DNA from 3 places in the Paenibacillus sepulcri genome. Region 2 is predicted to be linked to each of the others. Evidence: riboswitches for the same ligand, from Rfam matches in the RefSeq annotation. Region 2 holds a riboswitch; each other region holds the start of a gene.

What was found. A riboswitch is a leader RNA that binds a small molecule or an ion and turns the genes downstream of it on or off. The one in region 2 is predicted to bind cyclic di-GMP.
Region 1: another riboswitch for cyclic di-GMP. It lies ahead of ACFOLF_RS08420 (hypothetical protein); the one in region 2 lies ahead of ACFOLF_RS29225 (DUF342 domain-containing protein).
Region 3: another riboswitch for cyclic di-GMP. It lies ahead of ACFOLF_RS10420 (PilZ domain-containing protein); the one in region 2 lies ahead of ACFOLF_RS29225 (DUF342 domain-containing protein).

Annotation. Positions count from the first base shown of each region.
Region 1 is NZ_JBHRUP010000001.1:1,907,335-1,917,498, reverse strand. It holds gene ACFOLF_RS08435 (glycoside hydrolase family 88 protein) at 1-826, shown strand, start outside; gene ACFOLF_RS08430 (lipopolysaccharide biosynthesis protein) at 823-2,370, shown strand; gene galE (UDP-glucose 4-epimerase GalE) at 2,376-3,425, shown strand; cyclic di-GMP riboswitch class II at 3,528-3,610, shown strand; gene ACFOLF_RS08420 (hypothetical protein) at 3,590-3,796, shown strand; gene ACFOLF_RS08415 (helix-turn-helix domain-containing protein) at 3,800-4,129, opposite strand; gene ACFOLF_RS08410 (ABC transporter ATP-binding protein) at 4,423-6,225, opposite strand; gene ACFOLF_RS08405 (lasso peptide biosynthesis B2 protein) at 6,678-7,136, opposite strand; gene ACFOLF_RS08400 (lasso peptide biosynthesis PqqD family chaperone) at 7,164-7,478, opposite strand; gene ACFOLF_RS08395 (aldolase) at 7,475-8,419, opposite strand; gene ACFOLF_RS08390 (paeninodin family lasso peptide) at 8,541-8,678, opposite strand; gene ACFOLF_RS08385 (asparagine synthase-related protein) at 8,693-10,164, opposite strand, start outside.
Region 2 is NZ_JBHRUP010000001.1:6,730,799-6,740,962, reverse strand. It holds gene ACFOLF_RS29260 (GntR family transcriptional regulator) at 1-219, opposite strand, end outside; gene ACFOLF_RS29255 (hypothetical protein) at 526-882, opposite strand; gene ACFOLF_RS29250 (hypothetical protein) at 851-1,051, opposite strand; gene ACFOLF_RS29245 (spore germination protein) at 1,222-2,742, shown strand; gene ACFOLF_RS29240 (GerAB/ArcD/ProY family transporter) at 2,739-3,839, shown strand; gene ACFOLF_RS29235 (Ger(x)C family spore germination protein) at 3,836-4,960, shown strand; gene ACFOLF_RS29230 (HD domain-containing phosphohydrolase) at 4,974-5,924, opposite strand; gene ACFOLF_RS29225 (DUF342 domain-containing protein) at 6,026-7,873, opposite strand; cyclic di-GMP riboswitch class I at 7,959-8,044, opposite strand; gene ACFOLF_RS29220 (LytR/AlgR family response regulator transcription factor) at 8,480-9,214, shown strand; gene ACFOLF_RS29215 (AraC family transcriptional regulator) at 9,227-10,138, opposite strand.
Region 3 is NZ_JBHRUP010000001.1:2,353,157-2,363,320, reverse strand. It holds gene ACFOLF_RS10445 (alpha/beta fold hydrolase) at 14-856, shown strand; gene ACFOLF_RS10440 (DUF6483 family protein) at 884-1,549, shown strand; gene ACFOLF_RS10435 (class I SAM-dependent methyltransferase) at 1,556-2,737, shown strand; gene ACFOLF_RS10430 (histidine kinase N-terminal 7TM domain-containing diguanylate cyclase) at 2,870-4,525, shown strand; gene ACFOLF_RS10425 (HD-GYP domain-containing protein) at 5,013-6,095, shown strand; cyclic di-GMP riboswitch class I at 6,123-6,215, shown strand; gene ACFOLF_RS10420 (PilZ domain-containing protein) at 6,353-7,072, shown strand; gene ACFOLF_RS10415 (O-antigen ligase family protein) at 7,270-9,477, shown strand; gene ACFOLF_RS10410 (hypothetical protein) at 9,554-9,910, shown strand; gene ACFOLF_RS10405 (dehydrogenase) at 10,084-10,164, opposite strand, start outside.

The DNA.
Region 1 (10,164 bases), 4.8 Mb from region 2:
CAGCGGCGGGAACTGGGTGGTGAAGCCCAGGCATATCGATGGCGCCATCGTGGCTTATGCTGTGATGAAGCAGCAGTGCATCGATCCGGATGGATTCAAGCCGGCGTTCGACTACATTTGGGAGTTCATTCAGGAGCATATCGGGGATGACGGCACGGTCATGTACCGCAAATCGATGAAGAACTACCGCTATGTCGATACGATCGGCTTTGTCTGTCCTTTTCTTGTCGCGTACGGTCTCCGTTATGACAAGCGGGAATGCGTGGAGCTGGCCGTCAGGCAACTGGTCGAATACGAGAGGCACGGCATGCTTGATCATCATTATCTGCCAAGCCATGCTTACCATGTGGATCATAAAACTCCGCTTGGCTTGTACGGCTGGGGGCGGGGCTTGGGATGGTTCGCTATAGGGCTCATGGACGCCTGGCGCGAGCTGCCGGCGGCTCATCCCGACAAGCCGCTGCTCGAGGGGATGATTACGAGATTTGCGGCAGCCTCCCTCGCCTTCCAGGGCGCGGAGGGGAACTGGAACTGGACGATTACCCGCCAGGAGTCCAGAGCGGATTCGTCGGCCACGGCGGTGCTTGGCTGGTTTCTCGGCGAAGCTTCACATCTGGAGCATCTCGCGGAGGCTTGCTCCAAGGGATCGCAGCGGGCAGCCTCTTATTTGATGAAGGTAACCAGGCGCAGCGGTGCAGTCGATTTCTCCCAAGGGGATACGAAGGATATCGGCGTATATTCCATGCTGTTCAATATTCTGCCCTTCACGCAGGGGTTCTGTATCCGGATGATGAATGACAAGGGCCGGGATCAGGTGCCGGCATGAGAGTCCGCAGCTCATTAATTAATATTGCGGCAGGACTCGGCAACCAGATCGTGATTACGGCTCTCAGTTTTATTTCCAGGACAGTATTCATTAACAGCCTTGGCATCGAGTATCTGGGTATTAACGGATTGTTCACCAATCTGCTGACAATGCTCACGCTGGCGGAGGCGGGTATCGGCTCCAGCATTATTTACAGCCTCTATAAGCCCGTCGCGGACAATGACAGGGACACTATCAACAAGCTGATGAAGCTGTACCGGAATGCCTATCTGGTCATTGCTCTCGTCGTGGCGCTCCTTGGCTTATCCGTGCTGCCGTTCCTGGACCATTTTGTCAAAAATTCCAGCGTGGAGCATCTGACGGCCATTTATCTGATCTTTTTGCTCAATACCGTCACCCCATACCTCTTCTCTTACAAAAATTCATTTCTGAACGTCAGCCAGAAGGGGTATATCGTAACGCTTGTATTCACCTTGTCTTCGATTCTGTCGACCTGCCTGAAAATCGGAATTCTTACTTACACGAAAAACTATATTCTTTTTCTGATGATAGACAGTGTGATCACGCTTAGCACCGCGGTTATCCTGACGGTAACCGTCAACCGGAAGTATCCGTTCCTGCGCGACAAGGTCAGCGGAGGGCTGGACAGCGTGACGAAGAAGGGGATCATCAAGAATGTGAAAGCCATTGTCCTGCAGAATACAGGCAGCTACTTCGTGCTTGGGACGGAGAATATTCTCATCTCAAGCTTCGTAAGCGTTGCGGCTGTCGGCTTGTACTCCAACTACAAGATGCTGATCGAAATCGGGCGGACCTTTATCAATCAGATTTTCAGCAATATGTATCACAGCATCGGCAATCTGGTATCCAAGGAGAGCAAGGATAAGATTTTTGCGGTATATAAAGTGACGCTGCTGCTTAATTTCTGGTTGTATTCACTGTTTGTCATTCTCTTGTCCCTATTAATCGAACCGTTCATCACCCTGTGGATCGGTCCGGATTTCCTGATGAGCGGCAGCGTGCTCGTTCTGCTGCTGGCTCTGTTTTATGAAAGAGGCATGAGAAATTCCATTACAACGGTGAAAACAACGGCAGGCATCTTCCATCAGGACCGTTATGCCCCGCTCATTCAGGCGGCCGTATGTCTTGGCGTGTCCATTACGCTCGTCCAGACGATCGGGATAGCCGGCGTGTTTATCGGGTCGCTCATCAGCAGCTTGGCCGTTCCCTTCTGGACAACTCCTTATTTTGTCTACCGGAATGTATTCCAGCGGCCCTTGACGGATTATTTCAAGACCTATTTCATCTATACGTTGGCAGGCGCGGGTGCTTATGCCCTTGCCAGCGCAGTATGCCATTTCATTCCCTCGAACGGCTTTGCAGAGCTCATAGGGAAAGGTATTGCGGGCTTTTTCACCGTTAATGTTCTTTATATCGCACTGTTTCACCGAACGGAAGAGTTTGGCTACCTGCTCGGAATCAGCCGGACCATCATCCGCAGGCTGGCGATGAGCCGCAAGGTCAATCACAATATGGAGGGATAATCCTTATGGCGATATTGGTTACCGGCGGGGCCGGATATATTGGAACCCATACCTGTGTCGAGCTGCTGGAGGCCGGGTATGACATCATTGTGGTGGATAATTTCGCCAACAGCAGCCCGGAGGCGCTCAATCGGGTAAAGGAAATCACAGGGAAATCCTTTCGGTTCTATCAATTGGACGTAAGAGACCGCAGTGCTCTTGAGGCCGTTTTTGCAAGAAATCAAATCGATGCCGCTATCCACTTTGCCGGTCTCAAGGCGGTCGGCGAGTCGGTTCGTTCACCGCTCTGGTATTATGAGATGAATATGATCAGCACGCTGGCGTTGTGCGAGGTCATGAGCAAATATGGCGTGCACAAGCTTGTGTTCAGCTCTTCTGCCACCGTGTACGGGGCATCCGGGGATATGCCGGTGTCCGAGAATTCGCCCATTGGCGCATCCAGCCCTTATGGCCGCACCAAACAAATGATTGAGCAGATATTGCAGGATCTGGCGGCATCCAATCCCGAATGGGGAATCAGCATTCTCCGCTATTTCAATCCTGCCGGCGCCCATAAGAGCGGGAGGATCGGTGAGAATCCCTCGGGCACGCCTAACAATCTGATGCCTTATTTGTCGCAGGTGGCTGCCGGGAGACTGGAAGAGCTGAGCATATATGGAAGTGATTATCCAACCCCTGACGGCACGGGAATCAGGGATTACATCCATGTTGTAGATCTGGCGCTTGGGCATATCAGAGCCCTTGGACGCATTCTGGATTCATCGGGTCTGAATATTTACAACCTGGGAACCGGGCGCGGTTCAAGCGTCCTGGAGATGATAGCGGCCTTCGAGAAAGCGACGGGGACTCATGTGCCGTACCGCTTCGCTGCCCGCAGGCCGGGGGATATTGCGGTCAGCTGTGCGGACATCCGGAAGGCCAGACAAGAGCTTGGATGGACTGCAGACCGTTGTATCGAGGAGATGTGCGAGGATACTTGGCGATGGCAGGCGAATAATCCCGAAGGCTACGATATCCATGAGAATCGGTTCATGACTGCTTTACTAAAAATGTGAATTATTCGACAAAATTAGTTGAAAAAATCAAAATTCGATCGCACGAAGCGACAGCATCAGCGGAAAGGCTTGATTATAATGGTGAATATAGAAAACGATTACATTTAAATAGGAGACGAAGAAGTGCGTTTTTACCTGGGCACCTTAAACGCATGGAGTCAGTGGTGCAACCGGCCGAATTCGGAGCGGAGGAAATGGTTATGGCGCTTGCAGAACGGATTCGCAAGGATAATTTGGACAAAGAGTGGGTTGAATTGATTATGATCGCACGGGCAATGGGGCTTGACCGGGAAGTTATCCGGGGCGTTCTGAGCGCCCTCCCGAAATTGGAAAACGGCACATTTCCCAAAGAAGAAAATACATCTACATAGTGCCTAATCCTTGTGGAGCCTCCACTTGTTGAATTCCAGAAACTCTTTAAACTGTTCCTTGCTCACGCCTGATGCCATGGCTTCGCGTACGAGGTCTTCCCATTCCTGGTCAAGCTGCCTTGCTTCGTCATCGGACTTCTGGACGTGAAGCAGTTCTTCCACGGAAATACCCAGTACGGTTCCGACTTTCTCGAGAAATTGAATGGAGGGATTCTGCTGAATCCCCCGTTCAATGGAACTTAAGTAGGACTTGGCCACGCCCGCCCGCTCAGAGAGCTCGGTTAAAGAGAGCGCCTTTCTTTTGCGCAGCAGTTGTATGCGTTCTCCAATCATTATACGTATCCTCCAATGTTATAGCTTGCTGAACCTTATTATATCGGATTCTTCTTCATTAAGAAAGAATCTGTTGCTTATAACGAACAGTTGCGGAAAAGTGAACAGCGGTTTTCATGGCGCTGAAGACTTTTCCGCTTTTTTTTTGAAATATATGAAAGTATAAATCCCGATTATACTTTGCTTATATTTCTGAGGGAAGAAACCAGGGCTTTGCCGCCAGAGGACGCGATAGCCGTTTCTTTTCATGCATGGCCGCATGAAGCTGCCTGTTTCCTCATCCTCTACGGAAGCTATACAATGGCTTCCTTCTGATTATCAAGCAGATGGCCGAATACTCCGTCCCGTTCAGATGCAAGCTGCATGAAGCCTCCGCGCTGCACCACTTTCCCCTGATCGATGACAATGACCTGATCCGCGTGACGGATTGTGGATAAACGATGGGCGACCACAATAATGGTCATGGTCCCTTTCAGCCGCTCCAGCGCCTCCTGGATTTTCTTCTCGTTCTCGGTATCCAGCGCGCTTGTCGCCTCGTCCAGCACGAGCACGGCCGGTTTGCTGATGATGGCCCGCGCCAGCACAAGCCGCTGCCTTTCGCCTCCGGACAGCCGGATGCCTCTGTCGCCAATGAGCGTTTCCAGCCCCAGAGGCAGCGCACGGACAAATTCAGCGGACGAGGCGAAGTCCAGCGCTTCCCACAGCTGATCCTCGCTGGCATCGGGCCTGATCATCAGCAGGTTTTCCCTGATGCTGGCATTGTACAAAAAGGGGTCCTGCGCCACATAGCCGATGGACCGCCGGTAGGCAAACAGATTCGCGTTGGTAATGGGTTCTCCGTCGATGAGAATCCGGCCCGATTCAGGCTGCATCAGGCCCATCAGCAGATCGATCAACGTGCTTTTTCCCGCGCCGGAACGTCCGACAAAGGCTGTCATCCGGTTAGCGGGAATGAACAGATTAATCGCCTGAAGCGTATGCGCAGCCTCCTGCCGGTGGTAGCGGAAATACACATTGTCACAGGTAAGCCCATGCTCGAGACGAAGCGGAGCCGGACTTAAGCCGGCAGGACCCGCCTCGTGCTGCTCCACCGCTTCCGCACATTCCTTCTGCAGGCCGATGAGCGCTTTGAAGGCGGGGACCGTTGCCGCCAGCTGCTCCAGATTGGATTGAATCCCTGTGAATCTCGGCCACAGCCTGGCGAAGATCAGGATAACCAGCAGAAGCTGGGGACCCTGCGTATGAAAGAACTGGAATGAGATAAACACGAAGCCCGCGATCAATAGCGCAGAGGATATTTTGTAAACCAGCTGTGAATTCATTCTGAGCCGGATGTACTCCATCTGCTCATGCATCATCCCCTGGGTAAGTGAATGAAGCCAGCCCAGGCGGGATTCCTCCAGGTTGTTGCTCTTGATATCCTTGATACCGTTCAACTGATCGGTAATGCCGGCAAGGTAGCTTTGCGAGAGCTCCGAGGTTTGACTGCCGAGCACCTTCGCCTGATGAATATATTGGCGCGAGAACAGCGCAAGAACCGTTCCGCAGCCCAGTACGAATAAAGTCATGGCCGGCGAGAGCCAGAAGGCGAACACAATCTGGATAAGCGTAAACAGGAAGGAGGTCACGAGCTGGAGAAACAGGTTGATTCCGCTAATGACGCGCGCAAGCTCGATCGTTAACAGATTTATGAGATCCGATTTCCTCTTCTGGAGGAAAAAGGACCATCTGGACGCGAGCAGCATGCTGTAAGTTTCAAAGCGAAGCTTGCGGCTGAAGATCTGCTGGATCTCCACATTGCGGATCGTAATTTTACGCTGAATGAGATTTTGACCGAACACGATCAATACATAAAGAGACAAAATCAGGGTCAGCGCCAACGTCTGTGGCATTGCCCGCAGCTCTTCGAGAATTTTGAAATCGTAGCCGCTTGCCTGCTGTACGCTCAAAATCCCACTCATGCTGATCATGGGGATCAGCAGCAGAATGCCGAGACTTTCAAGAAGACTGCTGAATACCATACCAAGCAGATTGATTGTGAGGGCAGCTCCGGAATAAGCGTATAGACGCTTCATGTAATGCAGGATGGGATTCATCAAACTCGCTCCTAAAGTGAGACCTCTCGCCGCCATTCCTATGAACGGCGGCAGCCGTTTCTTCCCGGCCTTATAGCCTGTATCAGTTTCACGTAGATAAATGTCTATAAGGTCTATGCGAAGAAACTAACCTGGCCGCCAGAGGACGGCTTCAGCCGTTTCTTCCCGGCCTTATAGCCTGTATCAGTTTCACGTAGATAAATGTCTATAAGGTCTATGCGAAGAAACTAACCTAGCCGCCAGAGGACGGCATCAGCCGTTTCTTCCTGCCTTATAGCCTGTATCAGTTTCACGTAGATAAATGTCTATAAGGTCTGTGCGAAGAAACTAACCTAGCCGCCAGAGGACGGCATCAGCCGTTTCTTCCCGCCTTATAGCCTGTATCAGTTTCACGCTGATAAATGTCTATAAGGTCTATGCGAAGAAACTAACCTAGCCGCCAGAGGACGGCATCAGCAGTTTCTTCCTGCCTTCGCAAATTTCTGCACAACGATAAACCGGTTCATAACTTCCGCGCCGGTAATATAGACGGGGCCGCTGCGCAGCCAGGCATGGGCAATGAGCTGCCCGGTCTTGTCTTTGGCAGTTCCCATGTAAAGGGTGCTGTCGATTCTGCGGCGCTCCAGCATTTTCATGCCCGCGATGGCGCGCACCAGACATTTGCTCTCCCAGGGCGTATGCCGGCTAACGGTATTGATTGCATGCGCCACCTGCCTGATTGCAGGCATACAGGGCGGGTCATAGTCCAGGGAGGTTTCCCGGGTCCGCTCTCCCAGCTTCGGGGCGATGGCGGCGAATGGCCGGAACAGCTGACATCGTGCCCAGCCCAGCAGCAGACATGCCTCGACGAACATGAGCAGCGTTCTTCTGTCCGTATGAAGCAGCTTGCGGAGAATTTTGAAGATTTTCATATGAGGTCCCTACTTTTTAAATGAAAATTAGGATGCAGACAGATGTTCATCCGCTTGGGCGTACAGGATCAGTTCATGCTCGAGCAGATGGTTCAGAAACAGCAAAACATCGCGTTCGCATTCGCTGCTGTCAACCTCGTATTCAGCCGTCAACGTTTCAACGATCCGGACAACGGGACTGCCTGCGCCGATCAACTCCCACATCCTCCCCCCGGTCTCTCCCAAATTATAATATTTGCCATTGCGGACGCTCAGCATGACTTTCTCGCCATCCATGTCGCTCACGATATTGCCGGGGTATTGCGAGACAGTTCCGGTCGGCTGTACAACGCTTGGGTTCATGAAGCTTCCTCCTTTTGAATGGTTTCGAGCAGAAGCGAACTGAGCAAGGGTGCGGTAAATCCGGAGGCGGAACGGCCGATCCGGTATACCGGAAGCCGGTTGATGAACCGGACAAGCATGCCGAAATGCCATTCCATGAGGCCCATCTTCTCCATTAACGAACGGCGGAAGGTATGGCGCAGCAGGGTATGGAACCGTTCAAGCCCTTCAACCGGTTGAATCCCGGTATCCATTTCACCCGGCACCAGCTCGAATACGCCGCCAAGCGGCAGGGGAGAAGGGTGAAAACCGGAGCGGACCGGCACCGCAAATTTAAGCTCACGGTCAAATAGCGGCTTGCAATCTGTATGATGAATGCCGAGTTCGTCGATACTGTTCTGCCACAGCTTCTGCTGCGGGTAGGAGGAAAGCACGATTGGCATATGATCTTCATTGAGAATAACGGGAATGACGTCATCGCTCAGCAGCCGGCAGCCGCGGTCCAGCAAAACGGAAGCGAGAGTGGATTTTCCGGCACCGGAATGTCCCACAATGGCATAGGCTTTCCCGTCGATAGCGACAGCGCTGCCGTGCAGGGGAAGAATTCCTCTTTGCAGGAGCAGCACACCCATACAGGTGCCCAATACGTAAAGCCTGATTTTGTCCGGATCCGATTCAGGGAAAGGGGAAACGGCAATAGAACATCCATCCTCGATACGGAAAATGGCCACATCCGGCACATGGAACATGACTGCGCTTCCACGAACAACCCAGATTTCATCCGGCGCTGCTTCTGCGTTCCAGAGCGGCAGTAAATCCGCGACGCTAATGGTAGCGGGAGCCTGCTGCTGCAGATTTTCCCCGGTTGACCCGCAGGCTTCGGTCAGCTCCGGAAGCGGAATGGCGCTTTGAATGACGCAGCCAAAAGCGTGATAGTATGCAAGAGCGGTCGTTTCGATCATCATTTTCACTCCAGTTGATCCGATTCATAATTCAATCCATTGCATGCAGATGCGTGAGCGCCCGCAAACGGTTGACAGCCGCCTATATACACCCTGGTACATAAGCGGCCATCAATAAAGATTAGCTGTAGTGAATGGTTTCTGTGGGATCCGGTTGAACAGCATCAGGCAGATGAACGCCTGGTCCTGCCATTGTCATTTTGTAGTCAAGAACTTCCAATGATGGCGCTTGCCATTGTTTTTTGGCTTCGTTTTGCATAGTATCACCTCCTCTCAAGTTTGTTTTTTGATAAAACGGTAGAAGATCAGGCCTCTCATCAAGATCCGGTAGTTGAAATCAAACGCAAGCTCCGGCCGGGGCTCGGTGCCGATCCTGCCCAATGAATCAGCCAGCTGCTCCGTATTCAAAAATTCCGCAGCCGCAGGGTCTGCTATAAGCTGATGCAGCTCGCTTATAAAAGCATCCCATGATTCGGCCATCCGGTGCACGCCGTCGGCACCCTGAACGCCGCGGGTGCGATGGTTCAGCCGGACGTTGTCGGGCAAATAACCTTCGGTGGCCCGGCGGATCAAGGCGCGGTCTACGCCGTTTTGGACGAATTGATCGTCAGGGACGGAGAGGCAGAAGCGGATGACGCGCAGATCATTCGTCGGGTCGCGGTCCCACATCAGATATTTGAGCGACAGCTTGGTGCCGATCGTACCGTTAATGTTCCAGAAATAGAGCTGCTTGAACTGGTCCTCTCGGATGGCGTAGGCGCTGTTCAGGGGAGAACCCCATGTGTTAAGCCCATAGGTTTGCAGCTTCTCGAATACCTGCGTCCGCTTCGCGAACTGCGGATTGATCAGCATCGGCAGCTGATAATCGCTTATTTGCGTCGTAAACCTTCCATAGAACGGGAAAGCTTTTTTGCCGACGACGGACATGACCCGCGATTTCTTCACGCCCAGGCTGTGGCTGTACTGCTGCAGCTCCCGGTAGAAGCGGATCCAGCGGAACTGTCTGATCAGGTTGACCTGATAATCCAGCGCCGGTCCCCATGAGATCGTCCAATTGCCCCGCTGGCCGTTCAGCATGACGCCGATGTTCTCGTGGTAAGCCCGCTCGTAAATCCCCTTCAGCCAGAACGAATTTTCAAAAAACTTATAGGGCATCTCCATCGTCTCCAGCCAGTCATCAATCTCGGAGAACGGGCTCAGCCCGGGGAAATTCAAATAGTTGTCCTTGATGTTGCCCACATGGCTGACGGTAGACATGATCAGGGGACGCTCGTCGGCAATCCTGCTCTTGGGCGTGAAATCAACGAAATCCTCAAGCGGATAATAACTGAAGGAATGCAAGGGCTTATTAGCCTTGCGCAGCGCTCTGGCGGCGAAGCTTGCGACCGAACCCGAATCCAGTCCTCCGCTGAGATGGGCGCCGACCTGACGGTGCGTCCGGATACGGGAGGTGACTGCGGCGTTGAACACCTCGCGGAACGCTTCCTCGTACTCCATATCGGATTTATAATTCAGCCGTTCTTTCGGCTCCAGCGTGCAGTATCTGGAGAACGTGATCCTGCCGCCCGAGACAGTCAGGCTGTGGGATGGCGGGAGCTGCTGAATATGCGAATAGACGGTAGAGAAGCAATCGACAGCATCGGTGGTCACGGGAATGGCCAAAAATTCCGAGATCCACTGTTCATTCATGCTTTTATTCAGGCCGGGAAGCGTGAATAAAGGCTCTATGATGGTGCTGAAGGCGA
Region 2 (10,164 bases):
ATTCGGCACGATAGTAACGATGCCTTCGCCTGACAGCTGCCGAACCGCTTCTCTTACGGGCGTCTGGCTGATACCAAGCTCCCGGGCGAATTTCGTCTCTACGATCCGGTCCCCTGGATTCAGCTGGCCGCTCAGTATCTGCTGCTTGAAAAAATCAATCACATCATGGCTCATATTCTGTTTATCTGCGAAGTGCTGTTTTGTAATCGTATCCTTCAAAATGAATCAACTCCCTTTGAATACTTAACTGGTCAAGTTATGTTTCTTGACATGTTCTATATTTAATATAATAGATTATATATAATCCATAATGCAAGATAAACTTTTTATCTCTTCCTTACAGAAAAATAAAAGAGATGGGGTTTCGAAGCTCATTCAAGCGAATCCACTGGCTTCAGGTGCTGTTGAATACAAAAACATACCCGCAAAAAGTACAAAAACAAATCCGGGATCCCCGGCTCATATGCCTGGCGGTCCTGGATTTGTTTCTCAAACCTCTGGTATTTATTTGCGTACAAAGGAACTTTAAAGGGAAAACATCGTGTATACACCAATGGCCAGAACAATGACAGAGACTGCGCTGCACATATAAGTATGCCGCGTCAATTTGGCGCGTTTCCGCCAGGCTAACGCCAGCTGCCGACAGGCAAAATACATGCTGGTTAGATTCACAAGGAACATCACGAATAGGAGCACATCCATAATGACCGAGCCTTTTCCTGCCATGTCCCGATGCTGCAAATTCATCCCTGCGGTGGCTCCCATCACGAGGGGAGCTAAGAACCAATGGATAAGATGCAGAATAATGACGCCTGTGACCGAAATAAATGACATCGTGGAATATTTCGACTCAAGACCCATAACCCTGATTTTCTGCAGCATTCAAGTCCTCCCCATGCGCGTAATCAGCATTGATTTCTTTTGCGGATGCCGCCAGCAGCTTCGATTCAGACAGTCCTTTGACCTTGCATAAGAGACGCTGCCTTGGAGCATTGCCTTCCAGCGCCTGTAATGTTGTATATTCGCACTCCTTGACTCGCAGAACTTCCATTTTGGATCAATCACCAAACACCGAATGAACGGATATACTCCTTTCCTTGCTTGGGGGATCATTATGGGTTGCCGAATACTTAAAGCCACTATTGGTAAAAATATGCACGTCTAACATCCGATAACAAATTGGAATACGAATATAGGATTATATTTGTGTGCAGGCAAGGGATGGAGAGAGGGGAAAAACCGGTGGAGGAACAATCAGGAATTCAGCACACGGCTAAAAAAATCGATCAAGACCTGACCATAGTGGTTGCCCGCTTAAACCGTTTATTCACGGATACACCCGATTTGATTGTACGCAAATTTCTTATCAAACAAACGGGAGAACAGGCTGTTCTCACCTATCTGGATGGGCTTACGGATAAAAACTCCATTAATCATGACGTGCTTCGTCCGCTTCAATTCGAGATGGGCAGCGGTGAAGCAGGCAGCGATTTAATCATGACGGTGGGCGATATCGTTCCTCAATCGAATTGGACTCAGATTGAACATTCCATTTTGCATGGAAGAAGCCTTCTATTTGTTTCCGGCCGAACAGAAGCCTATTCATTAGATACGAAAGGCTGGCCGCAGCGGGCGATTGAAGACCCTCAGCTGGAGACCTCAATTAAAGGCGCGCATCAAGGATTCGTTGAAACAGGCGGGCAGAATATTGCCTTGATCCGCCGGTATATTCCCAATCTGGAGTTGAAAATAAAACGCCTGATAGTCGGGCGGCGAGGACAAACAAGCGTATCGATCCTCTACTTGGCCGACGTAGCAAATCCTGAATTTCTCAAGCGTCTGGAGCAGCGGATCCAGCAGGTGGATGTCGATGTCATTATTAACACTGGAGAGCTCGCGGAATTTATCGAAGACAATCCATTTTCCCTTTTCCCCCAACTTATTTCTACTGAACGCCCGGATGCGGCCGCATCGCAAATTTTGCAGGGGAGATATGTGGTGGTGGTTGACCGGTCACCGAGCGTACTGGTCGCGCCGGTCACCTTTATGACTTATTTCCAAAGCGTCGATGACTACAGCACACGCTGGTCCATTGCAACCTTTCTGCGGTTGCTGCGGATTTTCGCTTTTTTCATTGCCGCTTTTCTGCCTGCGTTCTTTATTGCCGTCGTTTCCTATCACTTTGAAATCATACCGCTTAAGCTGCTGCTCACACTCGGTGAATCAAGAGGACAAGTACCGTTTCCACCCTTTGTGGAAGCGATTCTAATGGAGATCACCCTGGAAATGCTGCGTGAAGCGGGTGTACGCCTCCCTGCACCGGTTGGACAGACGGTCGGTATTGTAGGGGGCATAGTTATTGGTCAAGCCGTCGTGCAGGCCGGCCTTATCAGCAATGTGATGGTCATTATTGTCTCCTTCACCGCCATCTCTTCCTTTATCCTGCCCAATTACGATATGGTCGCAGCAGTCCGGCTTATTCGTTTCATGCTTATGATCCTCGCCACTTTGTTCGGATTTGTCGGCTTGATCATCGGCTTAATGACGATGATGGGCCATCTCATTGCCCTCAAATCGCTGGGGATACCCTATGGCAGTCCCATTGCGCCGATACGTCTGGCGGATTGGAAAGACACGCTGGTTCGCGTGCCATTGTGGTTAATGAATAAACGTCCGATAAGCACATCGCCGATACAGTCCAAGAGACAGGAAAAAAGCCGGACAAAGGAGGAGGGCGAATGAAATCTTATTCGGACAATCAAATCAGCTTGCTTCAGTTTATCTTGATCATTTCCGGCATTCAAGTGAGTGTCCCTATTCTGTCGTTGCCAAGAAGGCTGGCCGAAACAGCAGGAACGGATGGCTGGATTTCGCTGATTATCGGTTGGGCTTTAAGTGAAGTTGCAAGCATCGCCATTATTCTGGTGATGAAGAACCATCCAGACGATACCCTGCCCGATTTAATATTGCATTATATAGGAACTTGGGCCGGCAAAGCGATCGCCCTGGTATTGGCACTCTATTTCTGTCTTCTGACCCTGGATGGACTCGCCAGGACGGTTCTCATCACGAAATCATGGCTCTTGCCGAACACGCATGTGTATACCATTATGATTTTGCTTCTCGTTCCCGCTTACACCATAGCGCGGCATGGCCCCCGTATATTGGGCAGATATGCCCAGATCGTTGTTCTAATGTCATTATGGATTCCATTGATGTATTTGGTTACGCTGAAAAATGCGCATTGGCTCCACCTTCTTCCCATTCTCAAGGAAGGTTGGCGGCCTGTTTTTTCAGCCGTGCAAGCAACGATTTATCCCTTTCTGGGAATGGCGGCGGCGTTTATTCTGTACCCTTTCTTGAGGCGCAAGGAGAAAGCGGTCGCCGGTATCCTGATTTCAAACACCTTGACTCTGCTCACTTACTTGTTTGTTACCGTGATTTGTTTCATTCATTTCAGTCCGGATGAAATTACAGAGTATAACGAACCGGTAATCAGTGTATTACAAGCGATCGAGTTTACATTTATTGAACGGATTGAAGTTCCTTTTATCGCCTTCTATCTGTTTATTTTCTCCTTGGTATGGATCCCGGCTATGTATCTCACTACATTTTGTTCAAGCTGGTTGTTCGGACTGCAGGACAACCGCAGCCATTTGCGTTCTTTGTGCCTGATCATTGCCGTAGGCGCCTATTTCTTTAGCCCGACCTTTAAACAAAGCAACCGTCTGGAAGCTGTCCTGTTTAATGCCGGTTTAGGCATCGAATACCTATTCCCTGTCTGCCTGCTCGTTTACTTATGGATACACAATCGTTTTCAAAGGAGAAACAGCTTATGAACACAAGGCTGCTATGTATGCTGCTCAGTGCCGCTATAGTCGGGTTCACCGCTTCGGGCTGCAGCGATCAGTTGGATTTGGAAAATGCCTCGATTCCTCTTGCAATAGGCATGGATCTCGATAATGAAGACAAATTCCACTTCTATTCAACGGCTCCGGTATTCAGCAAAAACATCAAGAAGAAGAGTCAGGAAATAAGCGGCACCGCTCCGTCGCTCCGTCAATCAAGAGCGAAGCAGGATGCTCACACCGTGGGCGTTGCCCAGGGAAGGAACTTCCAGGTTATTCTTGTCGGCAAACGCATGCTGAAGCATGAAGGATGGGTCCGCATGCTGGATGTTATTTATCGCGATCCGAGAAACACACAAACCGACCGGGTAATTGCCGTTGACGGTTCTGTATCTGAAATTATCCACTTAAATCCGCCCGACCAGCCTTTGCTTCCCGTGTTGCTGCGCGGGATGATCGATACAAAAAGCGCGAGATCCGAAACGGTCAAAACAACGGCGCTGGAGCTGCACCGGCAAATCTATGAGAAAGGGATCACTCCCTACATATCCGAAGTCAAGATCAGCAATAAGAATGTTTTCTTATCCGGAACGGCTCTGCTCCATAATAATGGGAGATACGCCGCATCTCTGGGAGCCCAGGAAACGATCCTGCTCAGCATTCTGCAAAAAAACGCAAAACCGGGCGTCAGCTTGTCTTTTCATATTCCCGGCGAGCCCAAGACCGGTCCTTTCGACACGGATATGTTAAACTTCTCAACAAGGAGAACATCAACGAAGATTAAGACGTCCTGCCATCACAGCAAATTTCAGTTTGATATTAAAATCAAAATGGTCGTCAGCCTGTCGGAGCATTTGTTTCCGTATGATATTGCGAAGCATGGAGAGGCGTTGGAGCACAAGGTTTCCAAACTGGCGCAAGCGCAGTTCGAAAGCCTGATCCAAACCATTCAAAAGCATCGAATCGATCCGATTGGTCTTGGTCTCTATGCACGCGCGCATGAATTCCGGGAGTACAAGAAAGTCGAAGAACATTGGGGTGACGCGCTTGCCAATGCTGACATGAAGATTTCCGTAGCTATAACTTTTGGAGCAATGGGACCGGTAAAATAAAGAGGATTCACTCTCAAATAATCTGCTCCACATGCACCGATTTGTCTTTGCTTAAATCCAGATACTGGCCTTTCACCTCGACAAGGGGACTCAAGGGATCATTGGCATGAATCATAATAATATTGCCCCGCTGTCCATTGGAGAGGCAGACCTCGCTGCCAATCAGCATGTCCATGATACGCGCGAGAAAGCATAACGTTGTCTCCGGATCGAGCAGCCCATAGGCATTTTGCGACATTTCCAGCAGCACCTGATAGAAAGGAACCTGTTTCTTGTAGACCCGCTTCGAGATCATCGCGTGAAAGACGTCCGCGACGGCTACGATTTTGCTGAAAGGGTCCATCTGCTCTCCCTTGATGCCATGCGGATATCCGCTTCCGTCCTCGCGCTCATGATGCTCCAGAGCCACCAAGGCGTGCCGCTGCGCAAGCCCCGGTGTTTGCCTGATAAGTTCGTACCCGTAAAGCGTATGCTTCTTCATTTCATCAAATTCTTCAGGCGTCAGCTTGCCCGGTTTATTCATGATCGCTTCAGGGACTTTCGCTTTTCCGATATCATGCAGGAAGCCCGCGATCGTCAGATCCAGCAATTCCTCTTCGCCAAGACCTTTCACTTTGCCGATTAAACGGGCAATCAGCGCAACTGCGATAATATGACGGTAGGTATATTCATCATTTTCGCCGAAATAGGTGAAAACCTGCTTTAAATAAATATGGTTGCTCATATCCACAATGATCGGCACCATCGTATTGCGGACATGCGCAAACGGAATCTCATCGAAGTGCCGGACCTGATGAAAGACGTCCTTGATTTCAACAATAGCCGAATTCAGCAGGTGCAGGACCGGAAGATCTTCAATATCCTCTTCCTTCAGCGTAATTTGATGTTGAATGAGCCGCTTCAGATTTTTTCGTGTGAGCCGGGAAAAAGCAGGCACAATCAAGGCACCCATTTGGTTGTACATATTTTTATTTACTCTCATGCCTACATATTGATATTGCCGAACTGTCGGAGTCACCAAGATTCCACCACTTTCACGGGGTGCTTATTATAGAAGAAATCAGATTAAGCCTGCATCATGTTATCGATATCAAAGGTTGTATTTTCGACAGACTCCAGAATTTCCTTACTGTAATTCCCGATAGAGACTCTTCCCGAGTGCATTCTGACGACGCTGACCCGCCTTTTGGCCTTCAGCAGCGTGGCCGCTCCGGTCTGCCCTCCTACAATCTTCGCCGTGATATCCCCTTCGGCTTCCAGCCTTGAACCGCGGCAAACGGCCAGCCGATGCTTGAAGGATATATTGCCGGCCGAGTACAAATCACTGACAAGAACTCCGTCGCGCTGGATCAAAATATCGCCATTGGATTTGAGCTCGCTGTTATGGCATTGATTGATGGTAATATTGACCAGCGCCTCCTGCATGCGGGCCACCTCCTGATGGGCGTCCGTCAATAGGGACAAGAAGCTCTGGACGCCATTTCTGGTGGCCGACTCAATGAGCTGCGAGGGCTTCAGGAAAACCGCCGCCATTTCCATCAGCTTCTGGTACTCTTCTTTCTTCAGATGACGGATATTGGCGACCACGGATAGCAGATCCTTGATTAGCCCCGGTATATCCTTCATTTTCTTCTCCAATAGCAGCAGCACAATCTGTCCGTATTTAACCGTCTGGTCACGTGACTGGATCGCTTGCTCCAGCACCTGGGAGCCGATCAGCAGCTTCTCGATCTGCTTGCTCAGCAGCTTCGAGGTGTTGTATAAACGGTTGAACATGACACCGAAGTATCCCGAATACAGCTTGCTGCCCATTACATTCCCCCGGATATGGATGCATCCTGTTGCTGTGATGGTCGCATTGAAGGCACTGCCAATGACATATACATTCCCCAGAGATTCAATAATCATATTGTCGGTTACATTGCCATATACGATCACATCGCCGGAGAAGACAATATTGCCCGTTTCAATGTCCACATCGCCGGAGACGGTATACGCTGTCGAGATATCAAAGACTTTGATTTTGGTTCCCGTAATCCGCGGGCGTCCTTCTTTTCTGGCGATAATGGCCCCCTGCGGAGTCAGCTCTACGCCAGACTTGGCTACCAGCAGGATATCCGCCGGCGCTTTGGGCGTGATCAGATTGCCGTAAACATCGTATCCCGGGATGCCGTCGATGATCGGGGATTTCCTGGCAATAACGTCGCCGCTGGTGACGGAAGGAATTTGCAGATGATTGCGGAAGTCAACCGTCCCTTCCGTTTCATGGAAACGGCTTTCGATCTCCTCGGAGAAATAAATCTCCAGCTCCGCATCCTTCCCGGGTACGGGAGCTTTGCCCCTGGCGATGAGAATCGGGCTATAGGTGGGCTGCAATAATTCCTGATGAATAGCGGCCAGGTCGACGTTTGCTTTGATCGATTTCTTTTCAAGCACGGCGGCGACATCTGTCAAATGCACACTTTCAAGAACCATATTCCTGTCTTCCTCGGCAGATAATATGATTTTGGCAAGAGGCTCTGTATCGGTTAGCTGCCAGGCATACCGTTCTTTGGCGTGAAGGTGGAAATAAGCGTGAAGCTTGTCTTCCGAGACCGTAATCTCATACATCGGTTGATTCTCAATTTCCCAAAGGATGCTGTCGCTGGAAGTCACGTTGATTTCTGAATGTATGTCATGATGATTTACCTTTAGTTTGACCGGGGCAATAGCACTGATGACGGGGAGCTTGCCATTATTGACGGGATCATGGACAATAATGCGGTGTTCAATTACCTGAATCCAGCCGTCCTGCTTCAAGGGGCTTCTGATATCCCCTTCGTTAGTAGAAGATCTGGAAACCGCATCCACTTCACCCAGATGCAATTGCTTGATCAGCTGGGACAATTCATCTTCAGAGATTTTTTTCTTCACGTTAACACCTCTCAAACCTCAGACCAGAATGGTTTTTTTTAACAAAAAAACACCATCCGATTGGATCGTGTTTATACACCACCAATTCGGCAGCCTGGCGACCATAGAGATGCTCTCTTTAGGCCCATAGCTTTGCGTCCCTGGCTTTCGGCAGGTTTGCCTTTATCGTTTGAGTTTCTTAATTAATAGTCTCTAGTTCCTATTTAAAGTTTAATTATTAGGAAAATATACCTTGCAGGTCCAAATTGAGTGTACTAAAAGGACTGCCTTTTGTCTAATGCAGTCAAATAAAGAAGTTCGCCTGTTTACAGCCGTTCATACCTGAAATCTGCCATGTTCAGGCCGGAAAAACGACTATTCAAGTCATTCGATAACTATTTTCACTCCACTTCCGCTAGGCACGAAGGGTGATTGCATTTTGATATTGTTAGCGTTATGATTTCAAATCATATCATTCTGTGACTCTGCAAAAAAACGATGATTATCATAGATATTTCTAATAGATATTTAAAATATAAACGGTTTTCATATGGGATTTTTGAATATTTTTCCATTCCGCTTTTTTTCGTCGGGCAGCCCAAAACAAGTATTGGAGTGTAAACAAGAATGATAAATATCAGGGTCATTATTGCTGACGAAGACAATCAAACAAGAGAAACAGTCAAGAAGTTTATCACTGCGCTTCCTTATATTGCGCTCATTGGCGAAGCTCCCGACGAACATTCCGTTATGGAAATCATGGTCCGGGAGAGGCCGGATTTAATTTTGACCGATCCTTCGCAGCCGGGCCTGGGCGGACTTAAGGCGCTAAAGGACTATTTGCAGATCGTCCCCCGTCTGAAAATGATCTGGATGGCCTCAGGCCAGGAGTATGCAATCGAAGCGTTCAATATGGGTGCAGTCGACTATATCATAAAACCGGTCCTTCGCACCAGACTATACAAGGCGCTGGAGCGAACAAAACATAATCTTGAAATGGAACAGAAGGCCAATCATTTGTTCATCAATCCGGACCCCAAGCTGATTATAAAAATCAATAAAAATATTCATATCATTCCTTTTAATGAAATACTTTTCATAGAAAAGATGGGAAAAAAATCTATAATACATACGCTGAATAACGATCCCCTTGAAACCTATGACAAACTGGAACCGGCTCCTCATCTGGTACAGGCTCACCGCTCCTATCTGATCAATCTCAGCAAAGTGTCCCGTATAACCAGGATGGGTGAAACCTACCAATCCTTCTTCGGCAGCTATCCCAGACAGGCGTTGATCGCCAAATCGAAAATGAAAGATATTCAGGAGCAGCTTCTACTGAGAGACCCTAAACAGCCTTAAAAAAAGAAGCCGTCAATTTCCGGTTTCAAGCTTCATTCGCGATTTCACCGAACGCGCATATTCCGAAGGACTCATCCGCGTGGCATTCTTGAATGCCTTGGAAAAATAATGGACACTGCTGAATCCCAGCTGCCGGGAAATCTCTGTGAAATTATAGCTTTCTTCCCGGATGTACCGCTTGGCGCGCTCGATCTTAAGCTTCGAGAAGTATTCCTTTACGGAATAGCCGGTATTCTGCTTGAATAAGCTTTTGAGCTGGGTTTTGCTGATATGCAGCTCGCCGCAGATATCGTTCACATTCATCGGACCGCCGATTCTTCCTTCCATAAACAATAGCGCCTGTCTGGTCAGTTCATCCTTGCTTTTCTCCCGGGCTGGCGAGGACAAGGGCTTCTCCGATTGCAGGAGACTGCTTTTGCGCAGCAGACGGATCAGGAAAATTTCCAGATAACAGCGGAGCAGCTGCTCGCTGCCGATCACCGCTCCCTCGCGGCGCTCCAGCGGATGGCGGAACGGGAAAATGAAGGCATTCTCACCCTCCTTGATCATCTGCGCCAGCAGATTGCGCTCCTCATCCTCCAGACTGAACACTTTATCCGCAAAACGGTTCATTGCGCCTGACCGGCAGTCGAACGTCATGACGATCGCATTGGGCGCTTTGCCCTTGGCGGCATAAAATTCATGAAACTCATTCGGCTTATGAAAAATAATCATGCCCTGCTTCAGCAGCTGCCTCCTGCCGTCGGCAAACACCTCGATTTCTCCCTTGTCCACGTACAGAAACTCCCAAAAGTTATGTTTTTCACCGTTAAACCCGAAGTCCTTGTCCAGTTCAAAATAATACATCGTGATGAGCTTCTCAATGACAAGGGTCTGCTGCAGCGGTGTCCGCTGCAGATCGTCCAGCTCTGCTTGCGTGCTCACTTGCAATCATCACCTTCCGCTTTATG
Region 3 (10,164 bases), 4.4 Mb from region 2:
AGGATGGATTATCATGGCGGCTTTGTCATTAGCAAATCATTCCGCTGACCTGCCGGGAGGCGTGAAGCTGGGCTATTACGATACAGGAGAAGAAGGAAATCTCATGCCTGCTGATCCAGCTATCGTATTGCTGCACGGATTTTGCGGCAGCTCGGCCTACTGGGAGCCTATCATTCCGAAGCTTGCGGGACTAGGGCGGATTATCGCGCCTGATCTTCGGGGCCACGGAAGAAGCTCGGCTCCGGGCGGGGACATTTACCTGATGGACGACTTCGCCGGGGATCTGCACTCGCTCCTGGAACAACTGGAGATCAAACGGATCTGCCTGTTCGGACACTCTCTGGGCGGTTATATATCCTTGGCTTTTGCGGAGCGGCACGCCGAGATGCTTCAATCCTTCAGCCTGGTTCATTCTACCGCCATGGCGGATGGAGAAGCGGCAAGGCAAAACCGTAACAAGGCAGTGCAAACCATTCAAACTGATGGCATCAAAGCTTTTGCTGAGGGGCTCGTCCCCAAGCTGTTTGCTCCGAAGCATCGTGAATCCATGGCCGACCGTATTTTGCAGATGATTGAAGTGGGCGCTGCGACTTCCGCTGCGGGCGCTGCGGCTGCGGCAAGAGGGATGAAGGTGCGTGAAGACAAACGCGAATTGCTGGATCAGATGACGATCCCGTGCTTGCTGATCGCAGGCTCCGAAGACGGCGTCATTCCGACTGAAAATACTTTTACGGCTGAAGGGCCGAGTGTCTCCCAGGTTCTGCTGAACAATTCCGGTCATATGGGAATGATCGAAGAGCCGAATATGATGGGAGACCGCATCTCCGCTTTTATCCGCTTTGTATCTACGCTGTAAGCCTTAATATGAGGAGAGTGGACGGCCATGTTTCAAAGGGATTTTTTTATGCGGATGATTGAACAGATGACGGATGTCGCCAGGCAGGTGATGGGTCTGCGCAGAGAAGGCAAGCCGGAGGAAGCGCTGCTGATCATCGACGATATGCTCGACAAGCAGTTTCGGCTCAACGGCAGGCTGATCCGCTCCTTATCGGATTCGGATCTGCTCCGCATCATGACGACCAACGGGGTTGTAGAGACGGCGAACCTGCATGCTATTGCTCTATTGATGAAGGAAGAAGCGGCTATATACGACGAACAGGGGCTTCCGGAGAAGAGCTATCCCGTAAGGCTCAAAGCGCTGCAGCTCTTTATGCGCCTGTCGCTGCTGGATTCGCCTCCGATGCCGCGGACGCCTTCTGAAGAAGCGTTGGAGCTTCTTCCCAAGCTTGACGCCTACGAATTGCCGGAGGAAACGAAAGCGCTGATATATGAGTGGCATGATGCGGACAAACGATATGATCAGGCGGAGAACATGATGTATGAGCTGCTGGAGGATGGCGCTTTGTCTGCGGAGGAAGCTTTGTCTTTCTATCAAAGACTGCTGCTGCTTCCGGATGAGCTGCTTGAGGCAGGCGGATTGCCGCGTGACGAGGTAAAGGATGGACAAAGATCGGTCATGAATCGAGAAGTTGGTTTAGGAGCTGAATAGAAAGTCATGGATAATTGGCAGGAAGATCTGGTCAAATGGATAGAAAGCGGAGAGCTGCTACAGGCTTCATACAGCCAGCTGCGCCGCAAGGACGGGACTGCTCCGCAGAAGACGACAGTGCGTCCCATTGAACTGAAAGGCGCGCTTTTTTATCAGTTTGAATATCACTTTCCTTCCAAGGTCACGCATGATAATGTGCCCCGGGAGGAAGCTGCGAAGCGGATGGGCGAGTGGCTGGAGCAGCATTACCGCCAGGCGCTGTTCAAGACCGCCGGAGCCGATGTTCAAGTGCTGTTCAACAAGAAGGGCAAAGCGGCGAAGCTGGTCAAGCCCCCGACGGCCAAGGCCGGTCAGGAACGGATGGACCATAACCGGACCAAGCAGCGGGTTGTCCGGGAGGGAGATGCGGCGCCTTTCCTCGTGGAGCTGGGCATCATGACCCGGGATGGGCAGGTTATTCCGAAGAAGCAGGACAAGTTCCGTCAAATCAACCGGTTTTTGGAGATGGTGAGCGATGTTTTGCCGTCTTTGCCTGCGGATAGAGAGATCAAAATCGTTGATTTTGGCTGCGGCAAATCCTATTTGACGTTCGCCCTCTACCACTTGCTGGCGATCCGGCAGCAGCGCCGGATTTCGGTGGTGGGGCTGGATTTGAAAGAGGATGTAATCGCCTTCTGCTCCGGGCTTGCGCACAAGCTCGGGTATGACCGGCTGCATTTTCAGGTTGGCGATATCGCGGAGTATAACGACCAGTCGGCGGTTGATATGGTGGTTACCCTGCATGCCTGCGATACGGCTACCGATGCGGCGCTTGTCAAGGCCGTGGAATGGGGAGCCTCAGTTATTCTCAGCGTCCCATGCTGCCAGCATGAGCTGTTCAAACAGGTGAAGAATGATGCCCTGGCCCCTTTGTTGTCCCATGGCTTGCTGAAGGAACGGTTCACAGCGCTTGCCACAGATGCCGTTCGTGCCCAGCTATTGGAGGTTCTGGGATACAAGGTGCAGATGCTGGAATTCATCGATCCGGAGCATACGCCCAAAAACATGCTGATTCGTGCCGCTGCAGGTCCCAAAACGGATTCTGCGAAGAAGTGGCGCGAATATGAAACATTCCGGGACATGCTCCAGCTGTCACCCTACCTGGAGAGGGCGCTATTGCCCCGGATTTATAAGGAACTGGAGACATAAACAGACTCTCATCGTACAGGGGCACTAATTTATTGTCGTATAAATGTAGATTATGGTAGAATGGGAGAGCGTGGCAGGTCCCGGGCCATTTTTCATAATAATCTTATGATTGGGTGAATAATAGTGGGACTGATGACATGGCTTGATTTTGTTTTTTTTGTCGTGCTTTTCATCTTATTTGTCTATGTAATCGCCAACAACGTTATCACTCAACTGCATAGAGTATATTTGTTTTTCCACTTCTCCATGATGATTTGGCCGCTTGGCCAAATCGCAGTCCACACGACAGACAACCCTCATCTTCAGCTCATATGCATCAATGTCTCGTTTGTCGGCTTGTCCATGCTAGGCTTTGGATGGCTGCTCTTCACCAAATATTTGACGAATCACGGATTCGCGCCCAGACCCTACGTGCTTCTGATGATGCTGCTTCCGTCTGTATTTGTAGTGGTCGGGATTATCTGGAATCCAAATGACTGGTTCATTGCTGCCGTTGACGGACGTTATGACGACCGGCAGTACGGCTTGATATTCTGGTTGATGATCGTTATGCTGATTTCCTATTTTATGTACTCGATGAAGCTATTGACCCGTGCTTACCAATCAGACGCGCCGCCATCGGACCGTGCGCAGATTGCAAATGCCCTGACCGGTATTGGGGTTTTTGTCTGCTTTACCCTGCTCGATCTGCTGCTCAATGTTGTGCTTGCAAAATGGCTTCCCGTTATCCCGGGCTTAACGTCGCTCGGAATTGTAATTGCGGACATTTATTTTGTATTCTCCATTCAAAAGCACCGTATGTTCGATATCGTGAATATCGCTCAAAAAGATGTTGCCGATACGCTGTCTGTCGGTATTATTGTGCTGGACGAGCAGAATGTTGTGATTGATCTCAACAGCGTGGTGAGTCCCGTTTTCCAGCTTTCAGTCGGTACAAGGCTCGATATGGACAAGCTTCTGCAGTCAGTGGAAGACCGTGAGAAGACCGAAGCTTTTCTGGAGATGTACCGTCTGCATCCTGAAGAGCGCGTTCATACCGAGATTGAAGTGCCGGAGGAAGGCAGAATGGCCTATATTGCCTTACATGTCGCCCCTATTGTTGTTAAACAGCAAATCATTGGAAGAGTGATCACGCTGCAGGACCATACAGAGCTGAGAAGGCTTATTGAAGAAACCAGCCGTCAGAATGAAGCGCTGCAGGAGAGAAACCGCGCGCTGCTTCTTATGCAGGATGAATTGTACCAGGCCAACCGGAAGCTGGAGCAAATGGCCATTATCGATGGCTTGACGGGCTGCTACAACCGGAGATATCTGATGCAGCAGCTGGAGCATGAGGTCATGGTCAACATGCGCTATCAGATTCCTTATGCGATCCTGTTGTTTGATATCGATCTGTTCAAGACGATCAACGACGCATACGGTCATATGGTCGGCGATGATGTTCTCAAGTTGACGGCGGACGTGGTGCGCAGTACGCTCAGACAAACGGATATTTTCGCCCGCTACGGCGGGGAGGAGTTCACGGTCTACTTGCCCCACACCACCAGGCAGCAGGCGGAAGAGCTGGCGCACCGCGTACGGTCGGTTGTTGAGCATAACTTTGTCGATACCGGAGTCGGGAACGCTCCTGTTTCCATTACAATCAGTATAGGCATGCTTGCCGTTGAGCCGCAGCCGGATACTGAATTGAAGGATAGCAAGTCTTATCTGCGCGAGCTGTTCGTCAAGGTGGACAAGGCGCTTTACGAAGCGAAGGAGAACGGCCGCAACCGGATTGTTCAGTATTAGACAAGGCAGGCAGCCGTATGTGCTGTGAAGGGCGTTTTTGCTGCAGGGCGGTCGTGCTGACACACTGTGCGAATGGTCTGCCGGCATGTCGGGCGAGGTGGTGCCAATCTAGACAAACGCAGCGGCATATGCCGCTTTTACCCTTCCGGCAGCAGGCATGCTTTCTGGGCTCAAAGCATGGCCGCCTGATGAGCCGTGGACGAATTTATAATGATTTGTCCTGATTCAGATGATAAACTGATTGAAGCTGTCATTCGCCAGCTCATGAACAACTGCACAAGCTTACCCTATCGACAGGATTGAGGCTCTTTCGTCTCTGTCGGAAGCGCCAACTTTCCCGACCACGGGAGCGACTTGAATATGCTTGTGCAAATCGCAGACAACAGGATATACGCCGATAAGCAATTACACAAACTGCGTGCTGCCGAACTGGCAGCGATGCAAGCTTGATCAAATATGCAACCGGACTAAAGGCGGGAATGCTCAGATGAGAAAAGTACATATACTTTCGGCGAAGCCTGGAGATAAATTGGCTCGCCCGATCCTGCAGGAAAATGGCAACATTCTTCTGGGTGTCGGTGTCGAGCTGAATGAACGGTTTATCAATCGCCTGAAGATGCTGGGAGTCGATATGCTGTTCGTCGAAGATCCGTTTACCGAGGATCTGGAGCCGGAAACAGCGATCCGCGACGATACGCGCAGAAAAGCCCACGATGCTGTATTCAAAACCATGACCACGCTGAAGGACCATCCTATGACCAAGGGCAGAACCATTGCACCGGAGATGGGCCGGACGTTCCGGAATGTGTTTGGCCAGATCATGCAGGATCTGGTTACGCGGGCCGACGTTATGGTCAGCTTGACGAATATTCAAGTGGCGGATGGCTATCTGTTCCAGCATTCTGTGAATGTGGCAATACTGTCAGGAATAATGGGACTGGCTAAAGGCTACAACCGCAACCAGCTTGAGGAATTAGGCATGGGAGCGCTTCTGTTCGATATCGGGATGACAAGATTGCCCAAGGATCTTCTGAACAAGACCTCCCCGCTGACCCCTGAAGAGCGGGTCCTGATGGAGAAGCATACGGAGGATGGCTTCAATATTATCCGCGCCCAGCACGATATTTCCCTGTTGTCCGCGCATTGTGCTTTTCAGCATCACGAGCGGTACAATGGATCGGGTTACCCGCGTGGGCTGAAGGGGGATGCCATTCATGAATATGCGCAGATTGTGGCATTGGCCGATGTTTATGATGCGTTAACCTCGCCGAGGCCGCACCGCAAGCGTCATACGCCGACGGAAGCCATCGAGTTTTTATTCGCGGCCGGGAACACTTTCTTCGATCTTGATTTGATCCAAACCTTTTGCAAGCATATATCCATTTATCCGGTATCGACAACGGTACTGCTCAGCTCGGGTCAGATTGCGGTTGTGGCTCTGAATAATCCGCTTGCGGTCAACCGCCCGATCGTACGGATACTTCGCGAGTCGGACGGTACACCTCCTGCCCAGCCCTATCAGATTGACCTTAAGGATTCGCACAGTATCATGATCGTGGAAGAAATGTAAGAATAGCCTGTACCTAACTTCATATATATCCGATAATGGCAAACTTGCCGAAAGGCAAGGACGCAAAGCTAAAGGGTCTAAGGTTCTTGAAAAGGAGCGACTGACAGCCTGGCTGCCGAAATGAACACCCTTCAGCAGGGTGCAAGTCAAGCGGCTCCGAGGCAGAGGAACGGCTTTTTTCATTTCCTTGAACAGGCAATCCCTTATCAAACTCTCAAGACTCGGCCAGGCGATTGCACACTAAGGAGATGGTACTTATGAGCACGAATGCCCGCAGCAAGGAATTATACACGAAAGCAAAGCAAACTTACTCAGATAAGGTATTAATCCACAGCCGGACCGTAGTCGAGAAAGAAGGATATGTCTCAACGGGGATCCTGAGCCATATTGAAGGCGAGATGATGGAGATTGAAATGACGGAATACAAGTCATTTGATCTCGGTAATCCGGTGGAGATGACAATCTACTCTCCGGTGGGGATACAACGTCTGCAGTCGACGGTCATCGGCAAGGCGGAAGGATCTATCGCAGTTATATTTCCTGTCCGGGCCTTGAGCGGACTGGAAGAGAAACGGGAGTCGCCCCGTGTTCAGATTGACCATAAGGGCACCATGAAGAAAACAATTATTGAAACAAGAGAATTGTCAACAGGGCCGGAAAACTTCGAATTTATTGAAGATATGGAACTGGCCATACGAAATATAAGCTTATCCGGGCTGGGATTCATTGTTGCCGAGGGGCCGAGGCTAAAGACGAATGAGCGTCTGGAAGCCGTGTTGTCTCTAGGTTTTGAGCTGCCATGCTGGCTGGAGATCATACGCTATGACAGCGATGGAGCCCAATCCTTCTATGGTGCTCGCTTTTGCGATCTGGACGGGCTGCAGCAGCGAGCGCTGCGGGCCTTTATCCTGAGGGAGCAGGTCGCAGCCTATTATCGCAGGAAACAAGAAAAGGCCAGTGACAATCGGACTCATTAACTATAAACAACAGGTGCGCCGCGGCAATCGTGGAGCGCCTGTTTTTTTGTTCAAAGATAAGAAAATAAACTCTTCTTGCTGCTTCAGGCAGCAGCTCCATGTCACCTGATTTTCAAATCATCCTCAAACATGTTACAATATTTAGAAAATTTAGATATATCGGACAATTATAAAGAGAAATAGAAGAGGGGATTCAAATGCCAGTCGTTGTTGGTGCTGCCGGGCTGATGTTTACCGGGCTGCTGATTTGGTCCGCATACCGGAATGGAATGTTTTTTGACGCATCCTTTTACAGGTGGGAATGGATGCTTATGGCTTCAACCGTTTTATCCTTGTGTATTACGACTCGAATGCAGAGACGAATGACAAGGGGCAGCAGCAGCGGGATCTGTGAATATTTCATGGTGAAAAAAAATAAAGGGCCTGGAGAAGAGCCTGTGCGGGCCTCGGTGCCGCTGGCGGCTTATACGCCGCTGCTTATTGCGCTTTTGTTTGGATTGAGTCTAATCAACAAACCGGCTTCCGTACATGGAACTCTGGAGCAGTTGCTCAGATGGTCGGCTTATGGGGCATTCCTCATATCCGGGTATCTGTGGCTGAGAATCGGCCCTTTCCGGAGCTGGCTGTTCATGGCGCTTCAGGGTTCAGGCTTGTTCCTCATTGGCGGCGCGCTTGCCGGATGGCTCGGCTGGATAGACGTTCCGGAGATGATCCTGAGTACAGGGGATTCCAGTTTATCCGCAGTCGGTGCCCGGCTGGCCGGCTTCGTTCAGTATCCGAATTTCCTCGGAGCCGTCTCGGGAGCTTATTTGCTGTGGAACTGGCTTCTCATGATACGTGCAGGCAGTTATCGGACTTTCTTGCTTGCCGTCATGATGGCCGCGCCGCTGATGCTCGTGCTGCTGCTTACGGAATCCAGGGCAGCCTGGCTTACAACGGCTGTGGGATGGCTTGCCGGACTGCTGCTCCTGACCCGGGAGCAGCGGGTCAAATGGCTGGTTTACAGCGGCTGGACGCTTGTTGGAGCGGGGGCAGCCTATCGTATTGTTTTTGCCGCAGGTCTGCAAGGCAGTCATGAAGGCGTTGGCCACATGGGGGAGACGCTTGGGCTGCTTGCCATCCTGATGGCATCTGCAGCGGGCTTCACCGCACTTCGTACGGTATTTGCCGGCCTGTCCAGAAGACAGCTTGAGATTGCCGCGTGGGCCGGGTTGGGGGCAGCCTGTCTGATTATGGCGCTTCTCCTGCCGGCAGTGATTCAAGGCCGGATCAGCAGCGGTCATTTTCAAACCGCAGGCGCGCGTACGATGTTCTACAAGGATGCATGGAGCCTATTTCTGGAGGCGCCTCTCCTTGGTCAGGGCGGGGATACCTGGCGGATGCTGTTTACCCAAATCCAAACCTACCCGTATATTGGCAACGAAGTGCACAGCGGTTATTTGGATCTGCTGCTTGATCTTGGAATTGTCGGATTACTCGTATTTGCTTTCATGATGTACGGGCTGCTGCGGATAGTTTGGAGGCATGATCGGGCAGGAATCCTCCCTGTCGGCCTACTGATGGTTCATGCCGCCGTCGATTTTGACATGTCCTTCGGTTACTATTGGCTGCTTCTGTTTAGCTGGCTCGTCTACTACAGTCCGTACCCGGGGGCCGCGCAGAGGGGGCAATCGTTATTTGCTTCTCCACGCTCCGGACAGCTTCCGCCAAGATCGGTCTCCCTCGGCAAAAGGGCAGCAGCGAAGCGGCAGGCTGGATTCCAATTCACAGCAGCCCTGCTGACCGCTGCCGTCTTTGCTTTTGCTTCCGCGTATAGCTGGCAGTTTGACAAGGCTGTGGCGTATCGCGAGGCGGCTGCTTCGGCCGCAGGGAATGAGCAGACTGCGCTGCTGGAACGGGCTTTGGCAGCCAATCCCTATTGGAGCCGGATTCGTGTAGAGCTCTCGCAGCTCGTACCGCCGCTTACCGGCGCAAGACAGCTGGAGGCCGGCCTGCGCTATGAACCGCAGTCCGTACCGCTGCTCAGCGCCCTTGGTCTTTGCCATGCCAGGCTGGGGAACGTGAAACAAGCAGCAGCCTATCTGCGCCTGGCCCTGCAATATGATCATTACGATCGGGATAACCAGACAGGGGCGATTATGACGATGGCCCGATTGGCCCGGGATAAGCAGGCCGGGGGCCAGCTTGACGATTCCCGCCTTGCCGCAGCTACAGCCCTGGCTTTCTTCGAGGCTTTTGAATCCCAAGGAGCCGCAGCCAGACGGGGAGGGCGGGATTTCGAAGTCACTGCGGAATCGCGGAAGGCAGCGGAAGATACACGGCTGCTGCTAAGCGAGCTCGCCCGGGCCAGAACCGCTGCACAGACGAAGATGAGCAGTCCGCAGACAGAAAAGATAAACGCGTGATAGAGGCGCTTTAGCCCATTCCCTTAAGCTGCTGCAGCATACGCTGGAGTAAGAACTTGATGGGAGTGATCGGCAAATGGCCGCAGTATACGTCAAACCGAAAATGAAAAGACCGGGCAAGGGGAAAATCGTACGCTTGGCAAAGCCCAAAGGTCTGGCTCAAGCAACAGGACCAATCTTCAACCGGCTGACGGTTGTCTGGGTTCAGGGCAGCGGCGTGCCTTTCAATACGACCGGATTCTTTGCGCGATTGATCCGCAACAACCGGATTGTTTCCACAGCAGCCTTCGACCGCTTTGGGGTCGTTCGATTCAATAACATCAACACGCTGACAAATGTGAGCTACACGCTTCAAGTGTTTAGTCCGATCGGGCTGCTGTTCCGCGTCCGCACGATTCCCGCCCGGGTTGAAACCTTTGCCGTTATTGGCTAAGGTCCGGCCGTGCGCAGCAAAGAGGCTGCCCCAAGTCTTCCGAAGACTCCAGGGCAGCTTCTTTTTTTGCAGAATTTAATTTAGACAGATGTTTACGATGTTCCTCGAAAGCTATCGCCTTTGCTCAAAAGATCATACAGCAGCCGCCTGATCTGCAGCATAATACGAGAAGCTCAGCCGCCGAAGGCATCGCGGAAAGCGGCTTTCAGCTTAGCAGGGGGAATCTCCCACAGCTCCGCGATTTCGGCGCTGAC